3 regions of the Bacillus sp. LQ16 genome follow, and region 2 is predicted to be linked to each of the others. Evidence: a T-box and tRNA genes for the amino acid it is inferred to sense, from the RefSeq annotation. Region 2 holds a T-box; the other regions hold tRNA genes.
The links. The T-box of region 2 lies ahead of AC3EMB_RS16195 (tryptophan--tRNA ligase). A T-box ahead of a tRNA ligase gene usually reads a tRNA of that ligase, here a tRNA-Trp.
Positions count from the first base shown of each region.

Region 1: it encodes a tRNA-Trp, which carries the amino acid that the T-box ahead of AC3EMB_RS16195 (tryptophan--tRNA ligase) is inferred to sense. The anticodon was not compared.
Region 3: it encodes a tRNA-Trp, which carries the amino acid that the T-box ahead of AC3EMB_RS16195 (tryptophan--tRNA ligase) is inferred to sense. The anticodon was not compared.

Region 1 is NZ_CM173491.1:773,500-777,157, reverse strand. It holds gene AC3EMB_RS03920 (DUF3965 domain-containing protein) at 1-641, opposite strand, end outside; gene AC3EMB_RS03915 (CBS domain-containing protein) at 963-1,382, opposite strand; tRNA gene AC3EMB_RS03910 (tRNA-Glu) at 1,512-1,583, opposite strand; tRNA gene AC3EMB_RS03905 (tRNA-Asn) at 1,585-1,659, opposite strand; tRNA gene AC3EMB_RS03900 (tRNA-Ile) at 1,668-1,744, opposite strand; tRNA gene AC3EMB_RS03895 (tRNA-Trp) at 1,755-1,825, opposite strand; tRNA gene AC3EMB_RS03890 (tRNA-Thr) at 1,832-1,904, opposite strand; tRNA gene AC3EMB_RS03885 (tRNA-Phe) at 1,914-1,989, opposite strand; tRNA gene AC3EMB_RS03880 (tRNA-Asp) at 1,998-2,073, opposite strand; tRNA gene AC3EMB_RS03875 (tRNA-Met) at 2,077-2,153, opposite strand; tRNA gene AC3EMB_RS03870 (tRNA-Ser) at 2,173-2,265, opposite strand; tRNA gene AC3EMB_RS03865 (tRNA-Ser) at 2,320-2,412, opposite strand; tRNA gene AC3EMB_RS03860 (tRNA-Ala) at 2,433-2,505, opposite strand; tRNA gene AC3EMB_RS03855 (tRNA-Pro) at 2,521-2,594, opposite strand; tRNA gene AC3EMB_RS03850 (tRNA-Arg) at 2,605-2,678, opposite strand; tRNA gene AC3EMB_RS03845 (tRNA-Leu) at 2,682-2,770, opposite strand; tRNA gene AC3EMB_RS03840 (tRNA-Gly) at 2,787-2,861, opposite strand; tRNA gene AC3EMB_RS03835 (tRNA-Leu) at 2,891-2,971, opposite strand; tRNA gene AC3EMB_RS03830 (tRNA-Lys) at 2,987-3,062, opposite strand; tRNA gene AC3EMB_RS03825 (tRNA-Gln) at 3,067-3,141, opposite strand; tRNA gene AC3EMB_RS03820 (tRNA-Tyr) at 3,153-3,236, opposite strand; tRNA gene AC3EMB_RS03815 (tRNA-Val) at 3,245-3,320, opposite strand; rRNA gene rrf (5S ribosomal RNA) at 3,326-3,441, opposite strand; rRNA gene AC3EMB_RS03805 (23S ribosomal RNA) at 3,543-3,658, opposite strand, start outside.
Region 2 is NZ_CM173491.1:3,227,216-3,230,873, reverse strand. It holds gene AC3EMB_RS16205 (AI-2E family transporter) at 1-669, shown strand, start outside; partial or broken gene AC3EMB_RS16200 (1-deoxy-D-xylulose-5-phosphate reductoisomerase) at 698-1,856, opposite strand; T-box leader at 1,995-2,202, shown strand; gene AC3EMB_RS16195 (tryptophan--tRNA ligase) at 2,246-3,244, shown strand; gene AC3EMB_RS16190 (maltose O-acetyltransferase) at 3,455-3,658, shown strand, end outside.
Region 3 is NZ_CM173491.1:560,041-563,698, forward strand. It holds rRNA gene AC3EMB_RS02805 (23S ribosomal RNA) at 1-336, shown strand, start outside; rRNA gene rrf (5S ribosomal RNA) at 438-553, shown strand; tRNA gene AC3EMB_RS02815 (tRNA-Asn) at 562-636, shown strand; tRNA gene AC3EMB_RS02820 (tRNA-Ser) at 639-730, shown strand; tRNA gene AC3EMB_RS02825 (tRNA-Glu) at 748-822, shown strand; tRNA gene AC3EMB_RS02830 (tRNA-Val) at 827-902, shown strand; tRNA gene AC3EMB_RS02835 (tRNA-Met) at 929-1,005, shown strand; tRNA gene AC3EMB_RS02840 (tRNA-Asp) at 1,009-1,084, shown strand; tRNA gene AC3EMB_RS02845 (tRNA-Phe) at 1,094-1,169, shown strand; tRNA gene AC3EMB_RS02850 (tRNA-Thr) at 1,188-1,263, shown strand; tRNA gene AC3EMB_RS02855 (tRNA-Tyr) at 1,274-1,357, shown strand; tRNA gene AC3EMB_RS02860 (tRNA-Trp) at 1,365-1,438, shown strand; tRNA gene AC3EMB_RS02865 (tRNA-His) at 1,458-1,533, shown strand; tRNA gene AC3EMB_RS02870 (tRNA-Gln) at 1,597-1,671, shown strand; tRNA gene AC3EMB_RS02875 (tRNA-Gly) at 1,677-1,751, shown strand; tRNA gene AC3EMB_RS02880 (tRNA-Cys) at 1,766-1,836, shown strand; tRNA gene AC3EMB_RS02885 (tRNA-Leu) at 1,847-1,928, shown strand; partial or broken gene AC3EMB_RS02890 (DUF3884 family protein) at 2,089-2,409, opposite strand; gene AC3EMB_RS02895 (YebC/PmpR family DNA-binding transcriptional regulator) at 2,762-3,481, shown strand; gene AC3EMB_RS02900 (NUDIX hydrolase) at 3,630-3,658, shown strand, end outside.

The sequences.
Region 1 (3,658 bases), 2.5 Mb from region 2:
TCATGTGTATATAAATCATATACGAAAGTATTACAATACATTGCTAAACTCATCATATCACTATTTAATTGCTCTTTTGATAATGATTTCGCTCTCTTACACATATAAAAGAATGTAAATTCCAATACTTCTTTATGAGATAATAAATGTTTACAATCGGTTATACATTTCTCATTAAATTTAACTCTATCCCAAATTTCAATATCCCTATCTGTCAATTCACCTATACGATATTTAATAATTAAATAGTTTAAAGCAACTGATTGCGTCAAAAGATCCCATGTTTCATATTCCAATGAAGTATGAACAAACTCAGCTAATCCTTGTGCTATCATAAAAGCATTTGCCTCTTCATACCAACCAATCTCTTGGCATAAGCGAAGAATACGCACTAAAGTTGGAATTTCATCTTTATGAAACTGCGGTAAATTCTTTACTTTATTCATGCCATATACGATAAATGCCGCTAAATTTTCTTCTTTATAAAATTCTTTCTCTTTCCATACTAATATAGTTCGTTCTTTCCCCTCACCTTTTGGGTGACAAGGTACAAGCAAAGAAAATAATTCAGCAAAATTATTTGGTTCTATATATGTATCTGTAACCAAATTCCAATTTGGATCGCCCTGTACAGCCTTCATATAATTCCCCTTCCCTTTTCATCTATGTAGGAAATATTAATTTATTATCGTACCACTAAAAATTAATATTGTTATATTCAAAATCCCTCATAATACTTATATCTATCAGTATATCATCTTTTCTCTTATTAAAAATGAAGAATAACAAATTTAAAAAAACTGTGGAAATTATTAACCATATCCTTATTATATAATGTCTCAGATACATCACGCTAACATATTAGTTTAATCCATATATACTAGAATAATGCATCTGAACTTTATATATAATTTAGCTCTTTATGAGTGACCATTAAAATCTCGGTTAATTAAAGTTTCAATTTACTCTGTACGCTCTGAGATTTCGCTCAAGGCAAATCCAGCTTGATCATCTGCCGATTCCCTTATAGCTAAATCTCCTAGTGCTAACATGCCAATAAGCTGACCACTATCAACTACTGGTAACCGTCTAATTTGATACTGTGCCATTAGCTCTGTAGCTTTTTCAATAGAATCATTTGGAGAAACTGAGATAATATTTGTTGTCATTACATTTGTAATTTTATTAGATCCAGGATGTTTTTCAGCAATCCCTCGAACAACTAAATCTCGATCAGTAACAAGCCCAACAACCTGCTCATTTTCAACAACAGGAATTAACCCAACCGATTCTTCCTTCATTTTTACAGCTGCCTCATATACATTGTCTAGCGGTGTACAATGTACAATATGGGTACTCATTAAGTCTCTAACTCGTGTCATTATTTATTTCCTCCTTTTTATACATACCATAGCTTTTCCAAAATTCCTTTATTTATTTCTGGAAAGTAAAATGATAAAAAGGATCAACAAAATAAAAAAGAGCCAGCATAATGCTGACTCTTTTTTGTATGACCCGTACGGGATTCGAACCCGTGTTACCGCCGTGAAAGGGCGGTGTCTTAACCACTTGACCAACGGGCCATGGCTCCGCAGGTAGGACTCGAACCTACGACCGATCGGTTAACAGCCGATAGCTCTACCACTGAGCTACTGCGGAATAATATATGGTGGGCCTAAATGGACTCGAACCATCGACCTCACGCTTATCAGGCGTGCGCTCTAACCAGCTGAGCTATAGGCCCATATACTTTACAGGGGCAGTAGGAATCGAACCCACACTGGAGGTTTTGGAGACCTCAGTTCTACCTTTAAACTATGCCCCTAAATGATGCCGGCTAGAGGACTTGAACCCCCAACCTACTGATTACAAGTCAGTTGCTCTACCAATTGAGCTAAGCCGGCATAAAAAAATGGTGGCTCGGGACGGAATCGAACCGCCGACACGAGGATTTTCAGTCCTCTGCTCTACCGACTGAGCTACCGAGCCAACATAAATGGCGGTCCCGACCGGGGTCGAACCGGCGATCTCCTGCGTGACAGGCAGGCATGTTAACCACTACACCACGGGACCATTTGGTTGCGGGGACAGGATTTGAACCTGCGACCTTCGGGTTATGAGCCCGACGAGCTACCGTGCTGCTCCACCCCGCGACAATATTAAATTAAAAAATGGAGGAGGTAGAGGGATTCGAACCCCCGCGCGACTCTCGCCGCCTGTCGGTTTTCAAGACCGATCCCTTCAGCCGAACTTGGGTATACCTCCATGAAGGAAAAAAATAAATATTTTATTATTATATGTCTAAACCATTTTTAAAAATGGAGGAGGTAGAGGGATTCGAACCCCCGCGCGATTCTCACCGCCTGTCGGTTTTCAAGACCGATCCCTTCAGCCGAACTTGGGTATACCTCCGAGACATATATTAAATAAAGTGGAGCCTAGCGGGATCGAACCGCTGACCTCCTGCGTGCAAGGCAGGCGCTCTCCCAGCTGAGCTAAGGCCCCATGTTTTTTTGAATATCGGGAAGACAGGATTTGAACCTGCGACCCCCTGGTCCCAAACCAGGTGCTCTACCAAGCTGAGCCACTTCCCGTTAATAAAAGCGCGCCCGAGAGGAGTCGAACCCCTAACCTCTTGATCCGTAGTCAAACGCTCTATCCAATTGAGCTACGGGCGCATATGGTGCCGAGGGCGGGGGTCGAACCCGCACGGTGGTCACCCACCGCAGGATTTTAAGTCCTGTGCGTCTGCCTGTTCCGCCACCCCGGCATGTCATATTGAAAATTGGAGCGGAAGACGGGATTCGAACCCGCGACCCCAACCTTGGCAAGGTTGTATTCTACCACTGAACTACTTCCGCAAGACATGTATGAGTTATTTTATTAAAAGTGCGGGTGAAGGGAGTCGAACCCCCACGCCAAAGGCGCTAGATCCTAAGTCTAGTGCGTCTGCCAATTCCGCCACACCCGCATATTTTATTAAAAATGGTGAGCCATGAAGGATTCGAACCTTCGACCCTCTGATTAAAAGTCAGATGCTCTACCAACTGAGCTAATGGCTCTTAATGGCTGGGCTAGCTGGATTCGAACCAGCGCATGACGGAGTCAAAGTCCGTTGCCTTACCGCTTGGCTATAGCCCATTAATTAAGAATGGTGGAGGGGGGCAGATTCGAACTGCCGAACCCGAAGGAGCGGATTTACAGTCCGCCGCGTTTAGCCACTTCGCTACCCCTCCGACATATATGGTGGAGGATGACGGGATCGAACCGCCGACCCCCTGCTTGTAAGGCAGGTGCTCTCCCAGCTGAGCTAATCCTCCATTTTGCCTGGCAACGTCCTACTCTCACAGGGACAAGGTCCCAACTACCATCGGCGCTAGAGAGCTTAACTTCCGTGTTCGGTATGGGAACGGGTGTGACCTCTCTGCCATCATTACCAGACTGTATTCATTTAAGACAAGAATCATTTTAACTCATTTGCTTTTAAAAGTCAACAAGTTTTTTATATTCTTTCAAAACTAGATAACATTGCTTCATATTATATGGTTAAGTCCTCGATCTATTAGTATTCGTCAGCTCCACATGTCACCATGCTTCCACCTCGAACCTATCAACCTGATCATCTTTCAGGGATCTTACTAGCTTACGCTATGGGAAA
Region 2 (3,658 bases):
GCGAATATGGTAAAAGACTACACAGTTGATTTTACAAAGTCATTATCATCAGTAACTGGGAATGTAACTGGATTTTTGAGTACTGTTACAGAGGTTGTTTTAACATTTGTAATGGTTCCATTTATATTGTTCTATCTTTTAAAAGATGGTGAGCAATTGCCGAATCACTTTTTAAAGTTTATTTCAGAGCAAAGACAACCAGCAGCAATGAGAATACTAGATGATATGCATTATGCGATTAGTTCGTACATTAGAGGGCAAATTATAGTTAGCTTGTTTATCGGTATTATGCTATTAATTGGTTACCTTATTATCGGTATTAAATATGCAGTACTACTCGCTATTTTAGCGATGATTGTAAATATCGTTCCGTATGTAGGACCAATTATCGCAATTACACCAGCGTTAATTATTGCGTTTATTGATTCGCCAGGGATGGTTTTAAAGGTAATTATTGTAATGATGGTTGTACAATTAGCAGAAGGTAAATTTATTTCTCCGCAAGTAATGGGGAAAAAGCTAGATATTCATCCGATTACAATCATATTTATCATTTTAACTGCCGGAAACTTATTCGGGATTATGGGCATTATTTTAGCCATTCCAGGATATGCGATATTAAAAGTGTTAGTTACGCACGGTTATAGATTTGTTAAGTTGAATACGTGAAAAAAGAGCTAAAACAGTGGGAACTGTTTTAGCTCTTTTTTATTAACAATTCATTTGCATATTGGCGCGCCCATTGATCCGCTTCTAATATAGCATCAAGTGAAGGATCTTTTACATTATGATGAGCTTCAACTGTTTTGTAAATTGTTTTTTCAATATCGAAAAAGGCAATTTCATTTTTTAAGTATAGTGCATTCGCAATTTCATTTGCTGCATTTAATACAGCGGGAGTAGTACCACCGATTTTGCCACATTCATATGCGTATTGTAGACAAGGGAACTTCTCTAAATCTGGTTTTTCAAAATGTAAACTACCGATTTCTAATAAATTTAATTTTTCATAGGAAGAAGGTAGCCGAGTAGGATAGTGAAACGCATATTGAATCGGCATTCTCATATCAGGAGCACCGAGCTGTGCCATAACTGATCCATCAATAAATTCTACTAAAGAATGAATGATACTTTCTTTATGAATCATTACATCAATTTTTTCATACGGAATATCAAATAGCCATCTCGCTTCCATTACTTCAAAGCCTTTATTCATTAATGTGGCAGAATCAATCGTTAGTTTTGCACCCATTAACCAGTTTGGATGTTTTAAAGCGTCCTTAGCTTGTAATGTTTGCATTTCTTCACGTGTTTTATCACGAAAAGCACCACCGGAAGCTGTTACAATTAACTTCTCAATCTCTTTATTATTTTCGCCGTTTAAACATTGGAAAATAGCTGAATGCTCACTATCTACTGGAATTAAGCGACATCCGTTTTGTTGCGCTAGTTCAGTTACGATATGTCCAGCTGCAACCAAAGTTTCTTTATTAGCAATAGCGATATCTTTCTTCGTTTTTAATGCCTCAATTGTTGGGAGTAATCCTGAAACACCGACAACAGAACTTAATACAAGATTTGAATCAGGGTGAGTAGCTACTGCGATTAAGCCATCAGTCCCGTGTGTGATTTTTGTATTTGCTGAAATACGCGTACGAAGCTTGTCTGCTAAGTCTTTTGTCGCAACGCTTACAATACGAGGTTGAAACGTTTTGATTTGTTGCTCAAGAAGATCGATAATTATAATTTGCGGTTAAACCGATGATTTTAAAATGTTCAGGATGAGCTGAAACGACATCTAATGCAGATGTGCCGATGGATCCTGTTGAACCTAAAATTGATATATATTTTACCATGAAAAAACCTCCAAAGTTGTTTCGAATATTTTTGCAAACCTATATAACATTAGACAATTGAAGTGGAAATTCCTGCTATATAAAATAGAAAATTAGGGTTTGTTTGGAAGTGAAATGTGATAAACTGTAAAAAATAACGAAAAAGCAATGAAAGAGAAGAGTACATATTCGAAACTTTTTAGAGAGCTGATGTGTGGTGGAAATCAGTAAGGGATGAATATGGAATGGGCTCTGGAGCTTCTAACTGAAATGAGTAGGTAAAGACGGTTACTTCACGTTATTGAAGTATGAAGTGAGCTAATGATAGCTAATTAAGGTGGTACCGCGGGAGCCTCTCGTCCTTTTTAAGGATGAGAGGCTCTTTTTATTTTGAGAAAGGAGGAGTTAGTGTGAGTGAAAAAATAATGTTAACAGGAATTAAGCCGACAGGTTATCCGCATTTAGGAAATTATATTGGTGCGATTAAACCTGCATTGCAAATGTCAAAGAATAATGAAGGAAAAGCATTGTATTTTATAGCGGATTATCATGCGTTAAATGCTGTGCATGATTCAGAAAAGTTCAGCAGTTATACGAAAGAGGTAGCAGCTACTTGGTTATCGCTTGGACTTGGGGAAGATGTTGTTTTTTATCGGCAAACAGAAGTACCGGAAATTCTAGAATTAGCTTGGATTTTAGCTTGCCTAACTCCGAAAGGTCTTATGAACCGTGCTCATGCGTATAAAGCGAAGGTGGAGCAAAATAAAGAAGCGGGGGTAGAGGTCGATGCAGGAGTGAATATGGGGTTATATACGTATCCGATTTTAATGGCAGCTGACATATTATTATTTCAAGCTACACATGTACCTGTCGGAAAAGACCAAATTCAACATATTGAAATCGCGCGTGATATTGCGACGTATTTTAATCATACATTTGGCACGACATTTACACTTCCGGAGTATGTAGTGCAAGAAGAAGGAGCTATTTTACCTGGTCTTGATGGAAGGAAGATGAGTAAAAGTTACGGAAATGTGATCCCATTATTTGCAGAGCAAGAAAAACTACGAAAGTTAATATTTAAAATCAAAACAGACTCTTCACTTCCAAATGAACCGAAAGAATTAGAAACATTATTTATGATATATAAAGAGTTTGCGACCGAAGATGAAATACAGTCGATGTGTGAAAAGTATGAGACTGGAATCGGATGGGGCGATGTGAAAAAAGAGTTGTTTCGCGTTGTAGATCGTGAGTTAGCTGGACCTCGTGAAAAGTACGCAATGTATATGAATGAGCCGAATTTATTATATGAGGCGTTAGAAAACGGTGCTGAGAAGGCACGCGCTATTGCAAAGGTAAATTTAGCGGAAATTAAAAAACGGATTGGATTTGAGAGGGGGCGCTGAGCGTTCCCTCGTTTTTCGATATAAATTATTCTTCATATCGATACGTAGAGCAAGGAGTTCGCACTTCTTTTCCGAACTTATTAGTTGCATATATGAAAAAGTATGCTAATATAAGGTTACTTATTAAACGTGTTTAATAAGTTTAATTAAAGGCACTTATTAAAGGTGTTTAATAAGTGAATCTCATTCAATAAAAAAGGAGATGAATGTATGAAAACGGAGAAAGAAAAGATGGTGGCAGGAGAAATGTATATTGCGGATGACGAAGAATTGGTGGCTGATAGGGTGGAGGCAAAACGTTTAACACGCCTTTATAACGAGGCGATGGAGACAGGAGATGAGAGGCGTTTTACGTTATTAAATCAGCTTTTAGGTTCTTCAACTGATGGGAAAGCACAAATTAATCCTGATTTT
Region 3 (3,658 bases), 2.7 Mb from region 2:
AAAGCGGTACGCGAGCTGGGTTCAGAACGTCGTGAGACAGTTCGGTCCCTATCCGTCGTGGGCGTAGGAAATTTGAGAGGAGCTGTCCTTAGTACGAGAGGACCGGGATGGACGCACCGCTGGTGTACCAGTTGTTCTGCCAAGGGCATAGCTGGGTAGCTATGTGCGGAAGGGATAAGTGCTGAAAGCATCTAAGCATGAAGCCCCCCTCAAGATGAGATTTCCCATAGCGTAAGCTAGTAAGATCCCTGAAAGATGATCAGGTTGATAGGTTCGAGGTGGAAGCATGGTGACATGTGGAGCTGACGAATACTAATAGATCGAGGACTTAACCATATAATATGTAGCAAATGTTATCTAGTTTTGAGAGAATATAAAAAACTTGTTGACTTTTAAAGTAAATAAGTTATAATAATGATTGTCTCAAAAGAATAATGTCTGGTAATGATGGCAGAGAGGTCACACCCGTTCCCATACCGAACACGGAAGTTAAGCTCTCTAGCGCCGATGGTAGTTGGGACCTTGTCCCTGTGAGAGTAGGACGTTGCCAGGCAATATTATTCCGCAGTAGCTCAGCGGTAGAGCTATCGGCTGTTAACCGATCGGTCGTAGGTTCGATTCCTACCTGCGGAGCCATTGGAGAGCTGTCCGAGTTGGCCGAAGGAGCACGATTGGAAATCGTGTATACGTCACAAGCGTATCAAGGGTTCGAATCCCTTGCTCTCCGCCATAGGATTTATAATATTTGGCCCGTTGGTCAAGTGGTTAAGACACCGCCCTTTCACGGCGGTAACACGGGTTCGAATCCCGTACGGGTCACCACTTTGGAGGATTAGCTCAGCTGGGAGAGCACCTGCCTTACAAGCAGGGGGTCGGCGGTTCGATCCCGTCATCCTCCACCATATAAATTTTATATGAATAGTATTATCGCGGGGTGGAGCAGCACGGTAGCTCGTCGGGCTCATAACCCGAAGGTCGCAGGTTCAAATCCTGTCCCCGCAACCAAATGGTCCCGTGGTGTAGTGGTTAACATGCCTGCCTGTCACGCAGGAGATCGCCGGTTCGACCCCGGTCGGGACCGCCATTTTAATAAGGCTCGGTAGCTCAGTCGGTAGAGCAGAGGACTGAAAATCCTCGTGTCGGCGGTTCGATTCCGTCCCGAGCCACCATTTATTTCAATAAAATACGCCGGCTTAGCTCAATTGGTAGAGCAACTGACTTGTAATCAGTAGGTTGGGGGTTCAAGTCCTCTAGCCGGCACCATGTAAGTTTCGGAGGGGTAGCGAAGTGGCTAAACGCGGCGGACTGTAAATCCGCTCCTTCGGGTTCGGCAGTTCGAATCTGCCCCCCTCCACCATTTACATAGGGGCATAGTTTAAAGGTAGAACTGAGGTCTCCAAAACCTCCAGTGTGGGTTCGATTCCTACTGCCCCTGCCAAATATATTTACACAACATGGCGGTTGTGGCGAAGTGGTTAACGCACCGGATTGTGGCTCCGGCATTCGTGGGTTCGATTCCCATCAGTCGCCCCATTTTTATTTTAAAAATTACAAATAATTTAATTGATACTTACATATAATTAAGTAAGAATTCGATGGGCTATAGCCAAGCGGTAAGGCAACGGACTTTGACTCCGTCATGCGCTGGTTCGAATCCAGCTAGCCCAGCCATTTTTGCGGAAGTAGTTCAGTGGTAGAATACAACCTTGCCAAGGTTGGGGTCGCGGGTTCGAATCCCGTCTTCCGCTCCAATAAAATTTAATATGGCGGCATAGCCAAGTGGTAAGGCAGAGGTCTGCAAAACCTTTATCACCGGTTCAAATCCGGTTGCCGCCTTTTCTTTTGTGCCGATGTGGCGGAATTGGCAGACGCGCACGACTCAAAATCGTGTTCCTTCGGGAGTGTCGGTTCGACCCCGACCATCGGTATCATGAACGTCGTAAAAAACTCTATACAATTAGTATAGAGTTTTTTTTGTTTTCTTTTCATTACATGACAAAATAAGCACAAAAAGTGTACGGTGAGTAAACTGCGAAACATTAAAAGGATAAAAACAAACATTCAATTTTATCCTTTTAATTGCGGTATTTAGAGAGAATTTCTCCACCCTGGTGACATGAAGTTAAATCCGACACCACCAGTAGATATTAGTACATTATCAACGGTTAAGTTTGTAATTTCTAAAAACTTCTTTTTAAACTCTTCTCTGTTGTACTTATACATTGTTGAGTGGCACGCCCACATTTGCGTTGAAGTACTTAACCAGTCCCCTAATTCCTTCAATTCAGGAAACGCCTCAAATTGGATTGGTTCATCTTATTTCATGAATCTTACTTGATAGATAGTTGGGTTTAACTTCTCTCCTATTCCTTTAAGAGTATGTGTGTTTTTTTCGTTTGAATGTGTCATAATTCTCCCTTCATCTTTTCTTCAAATTTTTTCCTATTTTTATTATACAACAATAGAAAGTAATTATAGGAATATTATGGAAATAGGTATTGGCAATATAAAAAGACTCTAACAGAAATGTTAGAGTCTTTTTTGTTAAATTATATTATGTGATGCTAAAATTCGTAATAAACTTAGGAATTCATGTATAATATAACTTGTCGAAAGAACAAAATGATAGTGATTTATATTATGTCTGTAATATGAATCAAAAATGAACTTTTTATATTTCTTTTAAAAATGTGTTGAACACACATTATATTTCATATTAATATTTTTATGTAGATTTAAAACGAGAAAGAGAGTGGAAAGTATGGGCCGTAAATGGAACAATATTAAAGACAAAAAAGCATCAAAAGATGCAAATACAAGCCGTATATACGCGAAATTTGGACGTGAAATTTATGTGGCGGCAAAACAAGGCGAGCCAGATCCAGAATCAAACCAAGCGCTTAGAGTCGTATTAGAACGTGCGAAAACATACAATGTACCAAGAACAATTATTGATCGTGCAGTTGAAAAAGCAAAAGGCGGTTCAGAGGAAAATTATGACGAGCTTCGTTATGAAGGATTTGGACCAAATGGAGCTATGGTTATTGTAGATACACTTACAAATAACGTAAACCGTACTGCAGCAGATGTACGAGCTGCATTTAGCAAAAACAGTGGTAACATGGGTGTAAACGGTTCTGTAGCTTACATGTTTGATGCGACAGCTGTTATCGGCCTTGAAGGTAAAACATCAGATGAAGTTCTTGAAATTTTAATGGAAGCAGATGTAGATGCACGTGACATTCTAGAAGAAGAAGATGCTGTTATCGTGTATGCTGAACCAGATCAATTCCATTCAGTACAATCTGCACTTAAAGGTGCTGGTGTTGAAGAATTTACAGTTGCAGAATTAACAATGCTTGCACAAAGTGATGTTACACTTCCTGAAGATGCTCAAGTACAATTTGAGAAAATGGTGGATGCATTAGAAGATTTAGAAGATGTACAACAAGTTTACCACAACGTAGACTTAGGAGAGTAATACGATGAAAGCCCCTGTTCGCTTAACGAATAGGGGCTTTTTTTTATGAAGTTAATTAAGGTGATGAATTATTAAAGGTATTTTGGTGTAGATAGGGAATATGCTTATAGGGATATATGAAATAACCATTATTTCTAGGAGGCTCAGTATGGAACATAAGACACCAAAGCATATAGT